DNA from 3 places in the Gordonia sp. BP-119 genome. Region 1 is predicted to be linked to each of the others. Evidence: predicted binding sites of a transcription regulator. Region 1 holds the regulator's gene; each other region holds the start of a gene.

Region 1 (5,061 bases):
GTCGATCTCACGCTGGAAGTCCTCCACCGAGTCGAACGACCGGTACACCGAGGCGAAACGCAGATACGCCACCTCGTCGAGATCGCGGAGCGGGCCCAGGATGGCGAGTCCGACCTCGTTGCTGGGGATCTCGGCCGATCCACTGGCGCGCACCGTGTCCTCGACCTGCTGGGCGAGTTGCGCGAGTGCGTCCTCGGCGACGTGGCGGCCCTGACAGGCTCGCCGCACGCCGCGCATGACCTTCTCCCGGCTGAACGGTTCGGTCACGCCGTTGCGTTTGACCACCGCGAGCACGGCGCTCTCCACGGTCGAGAACCGGCGACCGCACTCCACACAGGAGCGACGGCGGCGGATGGCCTGCCCTTCATCTGCGACACGCGAGTCGATGACCTTGGTGTCGTCGTTCTTGCAGAAGGGGCAGCGCATCGTGTCCTCACGCAGGTCGCGGGACGCTGGAACGCACCCGAAGCGTGCGCCCCGCCGCTTGTCGGCCGGCCCCTGTGACATCGAGGATACCGTCCGGCCTCAGCGGTACCGGGGGGTGAGCAGGGGCTGGCCCACCTGCAGCGCGCTCGAGCCGAGATCGTTCATCGCGACGATCTCGTCGATCACGACCTCGCGCGGCATCTCGGGTGCCACCCGGCCGGCGATCGAGCTGAGCGAGTCCCCCGAGCGCACATGGACGACCTCGGCACTCACGACGGACGGGGTCAGCGAGTCCGAGTAGTTCTGGCCGACGACACCGAACACCCACACGACGAACGCCAGCCCGACGCCGGCGAGGAGCGCGACCGCGGTGCGGCGGCGACGGAACACCGCCGCGTCGGGTCCGACCGGGCCACGCCCGCGCACCCCGACCGGAGAGCCACAGTGGGTGCCGCCGACCCGCGGGGTCACCGGCGACGCACCCCGCGGTCGGGTGCCGGCCGGCCGGTTGTCTACCGGGCGGCCGCCGTCGGACAGCGGGGCGCGCGTCCGGACCCCATCGGCGCGGTCGGTGGGGGGCCGGACAGCGTCGGGACGGTCGGTGCGGACGGGAGCGACGAGAGTGGCGGTGCGCATGGTGCCCTCCGGTGTTCGGGTGTCTGGGATCGTGCGGGGTGTGACGGTCGGTGTTCGAACATCGATCAGATGTTCGATGCACTGATGTTCGAATTTGTAGCACGACGTCCCGACAAAGTCTCGCGACACATCGAACAAATGTTTGAGGTGCCGGTCGCACTCGGCTAGGCTCGGACCCGGTGCAAGCCATCTACCAGCACGTTCCGAAGACGAGAGGAACCGAACATGAGTGACACCGGCGATAGGCGCGGCCGAGCGCAGGGCGCCGACGACGAGGCCCCGTTCGACGCCGCCGCCGCCGAGGCCTCACTCACCCCGCGACAGGCCGGGGTCCTGGAGGTGATCCGCCGCTCGGTGCGCGAGCGCGGTTATCCGCCGAGCATCCGGGAGATCGGCGACGAGGTCGGCCTGGCCTCGACGTCGTCGGTGGCCCATCAGTTGCGGACGCTGGAACGCAAGGGGCTGCTCAAGCGCGACGCGAACCGTCCCCGTGCGGTCAACATCGCCCCGAGTGACACCCCGTCGCCGGACACCCCGTCGGCCGGTCAGCTGCCCGAGCCGACCTTCGTGCCGGTTCTCGGCCGTATCGCGGCCGGCGGTCCGATCCTGGCCGAGGAGGCCGTCGAGGACGTCTTCCCGCTGCCCCGTGAGCTGGTCGGCGAGGGATCGCTCTTCCTGTTGCGCGTCGTCGGCGAGTCGATGATCGACGCCGCGATCTGCGACGGCGACTGGGTCGTGGTCCGGCAGCAGAACGTCGCCGACAACGGCGACATCGTCGCGGCCATGATCGACGGCGAGGCCACCGTGAAGACCTTCAAGCGTCAGGGCCCCAACGTCTGGCTCATGCCGCACAACGAACTGTTCGATCCGATCCCGGGCAACGATGCCGTCATCCTCGGCAAGGTCGTCACCGTGATGCGGCGAGTCTGACCTCTCCACCGACCGAACCGTCGAGCACCGCCGCGGCAGCCTCGCGCGCCGCGGCGGGATCCGAGGTGGCCAGGGCGGCCTCGGCGGCGGCCCGGCAGTCCGGTGCGGACACCTCGCCGAGCCGGGCCCCCACGGCCGCGGCAGCAGCCGGCGCGCTGGACAGCGAGGTGACCCCGAGACCGACGAGCACGCAGGCGAGGTTCGGATCGGCGGCGGCCTCGCCGCACACCCCGACCGGCTTTCCCTGACGTGCGCCCGCTTCCGCGACACCCGCGATGAGGCTCAACACCGCCGGTTGCCACGGGTCGGTCAGTCCGGCGAGATCGGCCGACATCCGGTCGGCCGCCATCGTGTACTGGGTCAGATCGTTGGTGCCGATGGACACGAAGTCCACCTCGGCGAGGACGGCTTCGCCCAGGATCGCCGCCGCGGGCACCTCGATCATCACCCCGGCGACCAGACCACGGCCGCGGACCTCGGCGGCGAACGTGCGCGCCTCCGCCGGCGAGGCGATCATCGGCGCCATGACCCACGGCGCGACGGCCGACCCCGACGCGGCCTGCGCGATCGCGTCGAGCTGATGCGCGCGGATCTCGGGGTGCGCCAGCGCGATCCGATCGCCCCGCACGCCGAGCGCTGGGTTCGATTCGTCGGGATGGGTCACGAACCGGAGCGGTTTGTCGGACCCGGCGTCGAGGGTGCGGATGACCACCTTCTGCCCGTCGAACGCATCGAGCACCTCCCGGTAGATCGCGGCCTGCTCGTCCACCGACGGTTCGTCGGCACGCTCGAGGAACGCGAGTTCGGTGCGGAAGAGCCCGACGCCCTCGACGGGGTACCCGGCCGCGGCGCGTGCCGACGACCCGTCGGCGACGTTGGCGAGCACCGCCACGGCCACCCCGTCGGCGGTCTGCCCCGGACCGGTCCAGCCGGCGACGAGTGCGGCATGACGCCGATCCTCGTCGACGCGAGCCCGGGCCGCCTCGACATCGGGCTCCACCTCGATCCGCCCGGTGCTGCCGTCGACGAGAACGGTTGTGCCGGGCTCGATCTCATCCAGGTCGGCCACCGCCACCACGCACGGGATCCCCAGCTGGCGCGCGATGATCGCGGTGTGGCTGGTCGGTCCGCCGAGGCGGGTGACGAGGGCGATGGTGCTCGTGGGGTCGAGGCCCGCGGTGTCGGCGGGCGCGAGGTCGTCGGCGAGCAGGACCGACGGCACCTCCGGGGTGGGCACACCGGGTTCGGGTAGGCCGAGCAGTTCGGCGAGGACCCGGTCGCGCACGTCGTTGAGATCGGTGACCCGCTCGGCCATCAGTCCGCCGAGTTTGGTGAACACCGCCGCGAACTGTTCGGTGGCCGCGACGGCAGCGGCCTCGGCGGGAGCGCCCTTGCCGATGAGCGCGGTCGCGGCACCGATCCAGCCGCGGTCCTCGGCCAGGCCCGCCGTCGCGGCGAGCACCTCGGCCGTCACCCCGGTGTTCTGCGACGCGCGCGTGCGCAGCCGCGCGGCGACGGCGCCGGACGCGGTGGCGAAGCGCGTGACCTCGTCGGCGCGCCGTTCCTCGGCGATCTCCACACCGACGCCGAGCTTCTCCGGCGAGTGGTCGGGTCGCTCGCCCGGCCACAGCGCGGGACCGTGGGCCAACCCGCCGACCACCGGGGTTCCCGTCAGGATCTGCGCCATCGTCTTGCCTCTCACTCGACTATCGATGTGACCACCGTTACAAAAAGTGCTTGACTTGTCAACACAAACAGGCGTAAACACAATTACTACAACATCCAATCCCACACGCCTCAACAAGCGGGGTGGTCGAAACCGGAGATCGGAGCCGTGTGTACGCCGAGGAGAGACAACAGGCGATCGTCGACGAGGTGCGCCTCGCGGGGCGGGCATCCGTGGCCGCGCTCGCCGAGAAATTCGACGTCACCAGCGAGACCGTCCGACGCGATCTCGCGGTACTGGAACGCGCCGGACATCTCCAGCGGGTCCACGGCGGCGCCGTACGCGCCGAGATCATGCGCACCCTCGGCGAGCTCGGGATCGACGAACGGGAGTCGAGCCAGATCGAGCAGAAGACCGCGATCGGCCGCGCGGCCATCCGGTTCCTGCCGCCCGACGGCGGTTCGGTGCTCTTCGACGCCGGCACCACCACCTACCGTGCGGCCGAGGCGACCGCACCCGATCGGAGGCTCACCCTGTTCACCAACAGCCTGCCCATCGCCGGCCTGCTCGCGGGCACCCATCCCGACGGTCTGCACGCCCTCGGCGGACGCGTACGCGGTCTCACCCAGGCGACCGTGGGCGTCGAGACCGTGGACGCGCTTCGCCGACTGCGCGTGACCACCGCTTTCATCGGGACGAACGGGCTGAGCGAGGCCCACGGGTTGTCGACACCCGACCCCGACGAGGCCGCAGTCAAGGCGGCGATGGTCGCGGCCGCACAACGCGTCGTGGTCCTCGCCGACAGCTCGAAGATGGACCGGGAGGACCTCACCTCCTTCGCCGGACTCGACGACGTCGACGTCCTCATCACCGACTCCGGGATCGACCCGGCCTATTCGGCGGCCCTGTCCGCGCGCGGCGTCGAGGTCGTGATCGCATGATCGTCACCGTCACCGCCAACCCGAGCCTCGACCGCACCCTCGAACTCGGCGCACCGCTCGCCCGCGGCGAGGTGCAGCGCGCCGGCGTGGTCCGCACCGAGCCGGGCGGCAAGGGCGTCAACGTGGCCCGGGTCGTCGCGGCCGCCGGCCTGGCCACCCGCGCACTGCTCCCGGCGCGACCGGGCGACCCGCTGCGGGCCGCACTCGACGACCTCGCACTCCCCTACGACGCCGTGCCGGTCGACGGCGAGGTCCGGTCCAACATCACCATCGCCGAATCCGACGGGACGACCACCAAGATCAACGCACCGGGCGTCACCTTGACGGGCGCGGATCGCGAGGCGCTCGTCGGGCTGATCCGTGAGCACGCCGGCTCCGCGCAGTGGGTCACCCTCTGCGGTTCGCTGCCTCCCGGCGTCCCCGACGACTGGTACCGCTCGATCGCCGACGACCTCGTCCTCG
Region 2 (5,061 bases), on a different contig from region 1:
AGCAGGTCGGCGATGAGTGCCGCGCGATGCCCGGACGCATCCACCAGGCCCGCGGCGAGGGCGTCGTCGTAGGTGAGGACACCGGTGACGAGGAGCAGCCAGGTCCGCGGCGCCATCTCGACGACGTTCGGCGGCGTTCCGCGGGTGTGACGGGGACCTTCGATGCACTGGACCGCGACGAACGGGGGCATCCGGACCTCGACCGAGTTCCCGGGGGCGAGCTGCTCGAGTGTCCGGGCCGATCGACGGACGGCGTCGGCGAGGGCGGCGCGTCCCGGGGTCGGCACGGTCGGGTCGACGAGCCAGTCCGAGACGGCCAGCACCGCGGCCCGGACCTCGGCGGGGTCCACTCTCCTGCGTGGTGGCACCCGGCCATCTTCGCAAGGGGGTTCGCGCCGATGCGGATCGGGCAGTATTGACCGCATGGGAGCCGAGGTGTCCAAACAGCAGTTCACCGGCGAGGACCGGGTTCGTTTCCGGCGTCAGGTGGGTCGCGGCACGGAAGCGATCGCGCGGATGCTCGCCGACGGGCTGTTCACCGATCAGGGCCGTCCGCCGAAGCCGTTGCTCGGCATGGAGGTCGAACTGAACCTCGTCGACGAGGACATGCAACCCGCGATGGCGAACGCCGCCGTCCTCGAGGCGATCGCCGATCCGGACTATCAGACCGAACTCGGCCAGTTCAACATCGAGATCAACGTCTCGCCGCGACCGTTCACGACCGACGATACGATCTCGCTCGAGCAGGCGTTGCGGACGTCGCTCAACCGGGCCGAGCAGCGGGCCGCACAGACGTCGAGCCACCTGGTCATGATCGGCATGTTGCCGACACTGAAGTCCGAACACTTCGCGCATCACTGGATCTCGGCGAACCCGCGCTACGACCTGCTGAACGAGCAGATCTTCGCCGCCCGCGGCGAGGATCTCGAGATCGACATCACCGGCGTCCCGCTGACCGATGGACACCACACCGAGCACCTGCGCACCTCGACCGATTCGATCCTGCCCGAGGCGGCCTGCACCTCACTACAGCTTCACTTGCGGGTGGCGCCGGAAGACTTCGCCTCGCACTGGAATGCGGCACAGGCCATCGCCGGGGTGCAGGTCGCCCTGGCCGGGAACTCGCCCTTCCTCGCCGAGACCGCGTTGTGGCACGAGAGCCGCATCCCGGTCTTCGAACAGGCCACCGACACCCGGCCGCTGGAGCTGAAGAACCAGGGTGTCCGGCCGCGAGTGTGGTTCGGAGAGCGGTGGATCAACACGATCTTCGACCTCTTCGAGGAGAACACGCGCTATTTCCCCGCGCTCCTCCCCGTCTGCACCGACACCGACCCGCTCGCCGAGCTCGACGACGGACGCATCCCCACCCTCGACGAACTGCGTCTGCACAACGGGACCGTCTACCGCTGGAACCGTCCGGTCTACGACATCCACGAGGGACAGGCCCACCTGCGCGTCGAGAACCGCGTGCTGCCCGCCGGTCCCACGGTCGTCGACACGATGGCCAACGCCGCCTTCTACTACGGCGTCGTCCGAGGCCTCGTCGAGTCCGACCGTCCGCTGTGGTCGCGGATGTCCTTCAACGCCGCCGCCGAGAACCTGCAGTCCGGCGCCCGCACCGGCATGGAGTCGCAGCTCTACTGGCCCGACGTCGGCTGGGTGCGACCCGACGAACTCGTCCTGCGCCGACTTCTGGCGCTCGCCGAAGACGGGCTGCGCCGGTTCGGCGTCTCCGACAAGGCCCGCAAGCGCTACCTGTCGGTCATCGAGGGACGCTGCATCTCCCGCCAGACCGGGTCGGTCTGGCAACGCCATGCGGTCGCAGTCCGCGAACGCGCGGGTGAGAGCCGGACACAGGCGCTGCACGGGATGCTCCGCGACTACGTGACCCAGATGCACGAGGGCGAGCCGGTGCACACCTGGGAGGTCTGACACCCGCCTCGGCGTTCGGCAACGGACCTTGCTTTAATGGAAACAATTTCCATTAAGGAGGCTCCGTTGAAGGTCCGTGCATCCATCCGGTCGTTGAAGAACCAACCCGGCTCACAAGTGGTCAAGCGCAAGGGGCGCATCTATGTGATCAACAAGGGCAACCCCAGATTCAAGGCGCGCCAGGGCTGATCGCCGTCGGGCGGCGGCCCCGCCCGCGGGCACCGGCAACCTCGAATCCACGATCGTCGGTTTCGTCGACACCGCGCTCGCCGCCCAGAACGCGGTCGTCGCCGCCGAATCCCTGGAATTCGGAACGGTGTTCGTCGGGTCGATCCGCAACCACCCCCTGGCGGTGGCCGACGAACTCGGCCTACCCGACCATGCGGTCGCGACCTTCGGTCTGGCGATCGGACGACCCGATCCGACCGAGCCCGCGGGTATCAAACCCCGCCTGCCCCAAGCGGCGGTTCTCCACCACGAGACCTACGACGCCGAGTCTGCGGACTCCCACGTCGAGGCCTACGACGAGGTCCTGTCCGGTTACAACCGTCGGTATGGTCTCGAGGGAGACTGGAGCACAAGGGTTCTCGCTCGTCTCGCCCATGCCGAGTCGCTACACTTGCCGGGAGCGACTGCGTGCGCAACTCGAGGCACGCGGGCTGCCGTCGTGGTGATCGTGTTCGCTGACCCAACCGACAATACTCATCGCCCCGCCGAATCCTACCGGTCGCCACCGACAAGCTCCCGCAGCACAATGAATCTGATTCACATTGCCGGGCAATTGTTTTCGTGGTCAGACCTGCCGAACTCGTGTACACTCGAACGTACATTCGCAGCAACGGTTCTCGGGGGAGGTGACCGTCATGCCCAGCACCACACCACTCGCCGACCACGGTTCGCCCGTGTCTCGCGCGGCCAAACTCGTCGCCGAACTACACGCGAACCTCGACGAACTACAGACCGTCGACTTGTCCTCGTGCACCGACGAAGAACTGATCGACGTCGCCTCTGCCACCGAACGTGCCATTGCGCGGTTGACCGTTGCCGGTGACCGGCAGATCGATCAGGCCGTGGCTCGTGATCTGCCACGCAAGGCCGGCTGCCGCACCCTCATGCAGTTCATGACCCACCGGCTGCGGGTGTCGAACCCGATGCGTCGTCGTAAGCAGATGGACGCCACCGCCCACCGGACCAGCCTCGGCGGCGAGGTCCTCCCACCCGAATACCCCTGCCTCGCCGAAGCTTTCGCACAAGGCGCAGTCGGCACCGCCCACGTACAAGCCACCCTCGACGTCCTCGACCGCATCCCGGGCACCATCGACCACGACATCAAGGTCGCCGCCGAACGACAGATGGCCGAGATCGCCGAAGCTCACACCCCCGCCGAGATCACCCAGCTCGGTGCGCGGCTGCTTGCCCACCTCGACCCCGACGGCACACTGTCAGACGACACCGACCAGAAACGACGCCGCGGCCTGTGGATCGGCCGACAACGCGCCGACGGCACCGCCAAAATCTCCGGCACCCTGACCCCCGCACTCGCCGCCCGGCTCACCATGATGTTCGCCGTGTGGGGCAAACCCGGACTCAACAACCCCGACGACCCCCACTCGCCCCAAGGCCCGGCCGGCACCGCCGACCCCGACGCCCTGACCGCCGCAGCCGACCGCGACGGACGCACTCTCGCCCAGACGAATCACGACGCGCTCGACGCCGCACTGGCCGCCGGCTTCGCCGACGGAACACTGGGCACCTCGCACCGAGGCCTGCCCGTCCAACTGATCATCAAAGCCGACCTCAACGACCTCATCCGCGAAGCCGGACTCGCCACCACCGCCACCGGCACCCTGCTACCCATCCGGGACTTGATCGCGATGGCCGGTGACGTCCAGCCGTGGTTGGCCATCTTCAAAGACGCCACCACCGTCCCCCTGCACTTCGGACGGGGCAAACGCCTCGCCACCCGCGAACAACGCCTGGTCTCCTTCGCCCGTCCCGACGGGGAAGTGTGTTCGGCACCCGGGTGCGATCAACCCGCCACACACATCGAGCTTCATCACGCCGAACGAGACTGGGCCAAGGGCGGACTCACCGACATCGACGACCTCGCACCCGCCTGCCCACGCCACAACCGCATGGTCGGCGACCAAACCGGCCAATACACCACCCGCATCGCCCGATCCGGACCCGACGAAGGCCGCTGCCTCTGGCGATTGAACGCCGAACCCGGCGCACCACCCAACCCCGAACACCTCAACCGCCGACCCGACATACCCCGGCGGTTCGCACAACACCTGAACACCGTGCGCAACGAGATCCACGGACCTGCCACCAGGCCCGGCGATGAGTCGCGCCCAACCCTTCGTGACGCGCCCTCCGCAAGCTCCGGGCGCTCCTCAGGGAGCAGCGGGCGCCCCGACGCCGTCGGCTACGGCGACCGCGGCCGGCGCCTCGAACTCGCCTACCGACAACTCGTCCATCCGCGAACACCGCCGGAGCACCTCACCACCCCACCGCTGACCCCGGTCGAAGCAGCACTCGCGCGCATACTCACCGATCACGCGTGATCGCAGCGCTGCTCGCCAACTCAGCGCCGACGGTGAGTCGACGGCGGCCGCACAGATAGGCCGTGTTGGTTCCGGCGCATCGGCTACTTCTGCGCGAACAACCCCCGACCCGTCACGAGCGGGAGGTCGAGCGCGGTGACCAGGCCGGGTTTCGCATCGACCACCGCCGCAACGGAATTGACCAGTCGCATCGCGGTGACGATCATCCCGGACACGTTGTGGTCGCCGTTCTCACCGTGGTGCCCGAACTCGACCGTCATCTCCGGTTCGCCGGAGATGGCGATGCGGTAGCAGCCGTCGCCCTCGTTCGGGGTCGGCCAGTCCGGGCACTGGTCGGGGTGGGTGCGCGTATAGTGCTCCAGCACAATGCGATCCACGCCGTCGACCTGACCGGCGACCTCGAACCGGACCGCGGCCATCGTGCCCTTCGGGATCTCGACGGACACCGTCGAGTAGTCGCGGTCCGCCTCGACCCGCTCGACGCGTTCCACGAGCGGCTCGTCGAGCACGAGGTCAAGTCCGGCGGCGATCTGTCGCACGACACTCCCCCACCCCATCGACA
Region 3 (5,061 bases), on a different contig from region 1:
TGCCCGACGACACCGTCTTCCACGTCGGCACGCTGGCCTACATGAGCGACATGACCCTGCTCGGGTCCTCGCGTGTGCCCCACCCCGAATCCAATCCGCAGGTCGCCTCGCTCGACCATGCGATGTGGTTCATGCGGCCGTTCCGCGCGGACGACTGGCTCCTCTACGACCAGACGTCGCCGTCGGCGGGCGGTGGTCGCGCCCTGACCCAGGGACGGATCTTCGATCGACAGGGCCGCCTGGTCGCGGCGGTCACCCAGGAGGGGCTGGCGCGCACCGGCCGCGTGATGCCCGACGACCAGCACGCCCGGACCGATCGGTGAGCGAAGGGAACCGGCCGCGGATCGGGGTTCTGGCACTGCAGGGCGATGTGCGCGAGCACGTCTTCGCGCTCGAGGCGGCCGGCGCCGACGCCGTGGCGGTGCGACGCCCGGCCGAACTCGACGAGGTCGACGGAATCGTCATCCCCGGCGGTGAATCGACGACGATGAGCAAACTGCTCGGCATCTTCGACCTGTTCGACCCGCTGGTGGACAAGCTGTCCGACGGCCTCCCGGCGTACGGGTCGTGCGCGGGCATGATCATGCTCGCCTCCACGATCCTCGACACCCGGCCCGACGCACGGCATCTGGACGCCCTCGATGTCACGGTGCGGCGCAACGCATTCGGGCGTCAGGTGGAGAGTTTCGAGACCGACCTGGAGTTCACCGGGATCACCGACGCCGAGGGCGCCGCGCCGATGCGCGCGGTGTTCATCCGGGCGCCGTGGGTCGAGTCCGTCGCCCCGGAGGTCGAGGTCCTGGCGCGTGTTCCCGGCGGCCCGGCGGCCGGGCGGATCGTCGCGGTGCGTCAGGGGAACGTGCTCGCGACGTCGTTCCACCCGGAGGTGACCGGCGACCGGCGCGTACATGAATACTTCGTGGAGATGGTGCGTCGGTAAGATCGTGCCGAACCAGCGGTAGACCACGAGCCCGGCACGCCGGGAACAACCCAACAGGGCGCACCACCAACAGGGCGACCGGATACAGGTAGGAGTGCGCCGGATGCGGGCCACGGCCCGCCGCACGTGCCGGCGCCGGGAAAGGAATCGACGGACATGAGCGGCCACTCCAAATGGGCCACCACCAAGCACAAGAAGGCGGCCATCGACGCCAAGCGCGGCAAGATGTTCGCCAAGCTCATCAAGAACATCGAGGTGGCGGCGCGGACCGGCGGCGGTGACCCGGCGGGTAACCCCACACTGTTCGACGCGATCCAGAAGGCGAAGAAGTCCTCGGTCCCCAACGACAACATCGAACGCGCACGCAAGCGCGGCGGTGGTGAAGAGGCCGGCGGCGCGGACTGGCAGACCATCATGTACGAGGGCTACGGGCCCAACGGCGTCGCCGTGCTCATCGAATGCCTCACCGACAACCGCAACCGTGCGGCCGGCGAGGTCCGGACCGCGATGACGCGCAACGGCGGCAACATGGCCGACCCGGGTTCGGTCTCCTACCTGTTCACCCGCAAGGGCGTGGTGACGCTGGAGAAGAACGGACAGACCGAGGACGACGTCCTGATGGCCGTGCTCGACGCGGGCGCCGAAGAGGTCACCGATCTCGGCGAGTCCTTCGAGATCGTCAGCGAGCCAAGCGATCTCATCGCCGTCCGCAGCGCGCTGCAGGAGGCCGGGATCGACTACGACTCCGCCGAGGCCAGCTTCCGCGCGTCGGTCGAGGTCGCGGTGGACGCCGACGGCGCACGCAAGGTGTTCAAGCTGATCGACGCCCTCGAGGACTCCGACGACGTCCAGAACGTCTACAGCAACGTCGACATCAGCGACGAGGTCCTCGCCGAACTCGAGAACGACTGACAGCCGCCTCCTCTCCGGTGTGTTGATCACCGGACTTGTCCGTCCTCCCCGATAAGATCTCGAACAACTGTTCGCAGATCACCATGCCTGGGAGGGTACGAGTGCGCGTCATGGGCGTCGATCCGGGTCTGACCCGGTGCGGTATCGCGCTGGTCGAGTCGGGTCGGGGGCGGACGGTGACCGCACTCGACGTGGACGTCGTGCGCACCCCGAGCGACATGGAACTCGCCGAGCGACTGCTCGCGATCTACACCTCGGCGTGTCACTGGCTCGATGTGCACCAGCCCGACGTGGTGGCCATCGAACGGGTCTTCGCGCAGAACCAGGTGTCCACGGCGATGGGGACCGCGCAGGCCGGCGGCGTCATCGCGCTCGCGGCGTCCCAGCGCGACGTCCCGGTGCGCTTCCACACCCCGTCGGAGGTGAAGGCGGCGGTGACCGGCAGCGGACGAGCCGACAAATCCCAGGTCACCGCGATGGTCACCCGGATTCTCGGCATGCAGACAAAGCCGCGTCCCGCCGACGCCGCAGATGCGCTCGCGCTGGCGATCTGTCACTGCTGGCGCGGACCCATGATGGAGCGGATGGCAGCCGCACAGAAGCAGGCCGACGCGGCCGCGGCGCGGCACCGCGCGCGGGTGGCCCAGGCACGAGAAGGGAGTCGCGCATGATCGCGTCAGTCCGCGGACCGGTGCTCGAGATCGCGCTCGACCACGCCGTGATCGACTGCGGGGGAGTGGGATACCGCGTGCTGGCGACGCCCGCGACGCTGTCCCGGCTGCGCCGCGGCGACGAGGCGACGCTGCTGACCTCGATGATCGTCCGCGAGGACTCCATGACGCTCTACGGCTTCACCGAACCCGACGCCCGTGCGCTGTTCGCGCTGCTGCAGACGGTCACCGGCGTCGGCCCGCGACTCGCGATGGCGACCCTCGCAGTCCTCGAGCCGGATGCGTTGCGACGCGCGCTCGCCGAATCGGACACCAAGTCACTGACCTCGGTACCCGGCATCGGCAAACGCGTGGCCGAACGGCTGTGCGTCGAACTGCGGGACAAGGTGGACCGGCCCACGGGCGAGGCGTCGACCGGTGTGACCGTCGTCGGCGGTATTCGCGAGCAGGTCGCCGAGGCGCTCGTCGGGCTCGGGTTCACCGCCGGTCCGGCGGAGAAGGCGGTCACGGCGGTACTGGCCGAGAATCCCGACGCCGATGCGTCCACCGCGCTGCGTCACTCGCTGTCACTGCTCGGCAAGGCGTCGTAGATGGGCGGCGATCCGGACGACGTCGACGACCGGGACGTGAGCGCGATGCCGGTGCGCTCCGACGGCGACCTCGACGCCGGTCTCCGTCCCCGGTCACTCGCTGATTTCATCGGCCAGCCGCGGGTCTGCGAACAGCTCGAACTGGTCCTGCACGGGGCCAAGGGCCGCGGTGGCACCCCCGACCACATCCTGCTGTCGGGACCGCCCGGGCTCGGCAAGACGTCGCTGGCCATGATCATCGCCTCGGAGATGGGCGCCGCCATCCGGGTGACCTCTGGTCCGGCACTCGAGCGCGCCGGCGACCTCGCGGCCATGCTGTCGAACCTCGTCGAGGGCGACGTGCTGTTCATCGACGAGATCCATCGCATCGCGCGCCCGGCCGAGGAGATGCTGTACCTCGCGATGGAGGACTTCCGCGTCGACGTCGTGGTCGGCAAGGGCCCGGGAGCGACTTCGATTCCGCTCGACGTCGCGCCGTTCACGCTGGTCGGGGCGACAACACGGTCGGGGTCGCTGACCGGCCCGCTGCGCGACCGGTTCGGGTTCACCGCGCACATGGAGTTCTACGAGCCCGACGAACTCGTCCGGGTGCTGCACCGCTCGGCCGGGATTCTGGGCATGGAACTCCGCGGCGACGCCTCGGGCGAGATCGCGCGCCGGTCGCGGGGCACGCCCCGCATCGCGAACCGGCTGCTCCGCCGGGTCCGCGACTACGCCGAGGTAAGGGGAGACGGGTCGATCACCGTGGACGTCGCCCGCGCGGCGCTCGCGGTCTACGACGTCGACGAACTCGGCTTCGACCGTCTGGACCGAGCCGTCCTCGACGCCCTGATCCGCGCCTTCGGCGGGGGGCCGGTCGGGGTGTCCACGCTGGCCGTGGCCGTCGGCGAGGAACCGGCGACCGTGGAGGAGGTCTGCGAGCCGTTCTTGGTGCGCGCGGGCATGATCGCGCGGACGCCGCGCGGGCGGGTGGCCACTGCCGCCGCCTGGCATCATCTCGGACTCACCCCGCCCGCCGGTGCGATGAACGCCACCTTCGGGGTGCGTCCCCGTGACGTGGCGGCCGACACGCTGTTCGACGACCTCTAGCCGGATCTTCGACGACCGTCGAGGACACCGGCACCACCTGCGGGGATGAGCTCCGCGCAAGACGTGGCACACTGTGTGGAGCACAGCTGAGCTGATGCTGCCCGGATTTGTCCGGACAGGCCGCTCGCTCACGCCGTACCCACTGATACCCAAAGGACTGACTCGCACTCATGGACGCTCTGCTCTTCCCGCTTCTGCTCGCCCTGCTGGCCGGCTTCATGTTCTTGTCGATGCGGAAGCAGAAGAAGCGTGTGGCCGAGATGCAGGAGATGCAGAACTCGGTGTCCACCGGTACCCGCGTCCAGCTGACCTCGGGTCTCTTCGGCACCGTGATCGACGCGAGCTCGCCCGACGTCGTCGATGTCGAGATCGCCACCGGCGTGGTCACCCGCTGGAACCGGCTGGCCGTCATGCGCGTCGTCCCGACGGATGAGGCCGCGGCCACCTACGCCGGCCACGTCGCCCCGGAGATCGAGTCCGACGACTACAACGACGCCGACTCGGTCAGCCTGGACAAGCCCGCCACCGACGACGCGCGCGACAACGACAAGTAAGCCGCATCCGCGCCGCGTCGATCCACGACGCGGCGCGCCCATCCGTCTGCACCGCCTCCGACGCGTTTCCGGCGTGTCCCGGCCAGGAGTGGACGATGGGTCATGCCGGTCGGGCTGCTCGTCGGCCGGTTGACGCTCTCAAGGAGACCTGAACAGCTGTGACAACTCCCTCTCGGACTTCGGGGAAGGGCCGGACTGCAGGGAAGCGGTCGCGACCGGCTCGAGAGATCCCGCCGTGGCGTCCGCTCGTGGCCTTCATCGGCCTGCTCGCGGTCGTCTACGGACTGATCTTCTTCACCGGACCC

What was found. Region 1 encodes LexA, which represses DNA repair genes until DNA is damaged. Its sites were predicted from a motif close to CGAACANNTGTTCG; they were not measured.
Region 2: a site for LexA is predicted at 2,752-2,765, ahead of JW364_RS10760 (HNH endonuclease signature motif containing protein). Genes of this name have one in related genera too.
Region 3: a site for LexA is predicted at 1,913-1,926, ahead of ruvC (crossover junction endodeoxyribonuclease RuvC). Genes of this name have one in related genera too.

What each region holds. Positions count from the first base shown of each region.
Region 1 covers NZ_JAFFZF010000028.1:43,388-48,448, forward strand. Annotated here, with positions in the region: gene nrdR (transcriptional regulator NrdR) at 1-426, opposite strand, end outside; gene JW364_RS16170 (LysM peptidoglycan-binding domain-containing protein) at 526-1,062, opposite strand; gene lexA (transcriptional repressor LexA) at 1,288-1,992, shown strand; gene JW364_RS16180 (phosphoenolpyruvate--protein phosphotransferase) at 1,970-3,679, opposite strand; gene JW364_RS16185 (DeoR/GlpR family DNA-binding transcription regulator) at 3,829-4,599, shown strand; gene JW364_RS16190 (1-phosphofructokinase family hexose kinase) at 4,596-5,061, shown strand, end outside.
Region 2 covers NZ_JAFFZF010000014.1:86,171-91,231, forward strand. Annotated here, with positions in the region: gene JW364_RS10740 (sterol carrier family protein) at 1-368, opposite strand, end outside; gene JW364_RS10745 (glutamate--cysteine ligase) at 424-1,932, shown strand; gene ykgO (type B 50S ribosomal protein L36) at 1,999-2,121, shown strand; partial or broken gene JW364_RS24130 (hypothetical protein) at 2,234-2,284, shown strand; gene JW364_RS10760 (HNH endonuclease signature motif containing protein) at 2,796-4,499, shown strand; gene JW364_RS10765 (diacylglycerol kinase) at 4,583-5,061, opposite strand, start outside.
Region 3 covers NZ_JAFFZF010000037.1:35,609-40,669, forward strand. Annotated here, with positions in the region: gene JW364_RS19005 (acyl-CoA thioesterase II) at 1-323, shown strand, start outside; gene pdxT (pyridoxal 5'-phosphate synthase glutaminase subunit PdxT) at 320-940, shown strand; gene JW364_RS19015 (YebC/PmpR family DNA-binding transcriptional regulator) at 1,097-1,852, shown strand; gene ruvC (crossover junction endodeoxyribonuclease RuvC) at 1,954-2,523, shown strand; gene ruvA (Holliday junction branch migration protein RuvA) at 2,520-3,113, shown strand; gene ruvB (Holliday junction branch migration DNA helicase RuvB) at 3,114-4,202, shown strand; gene yajC (preprotein translocase subunit YajC) at 4,373-4,756, shown strand; gene secD (protein translocase subunit SecD) at 5,005-5,061, shown strand, end outside.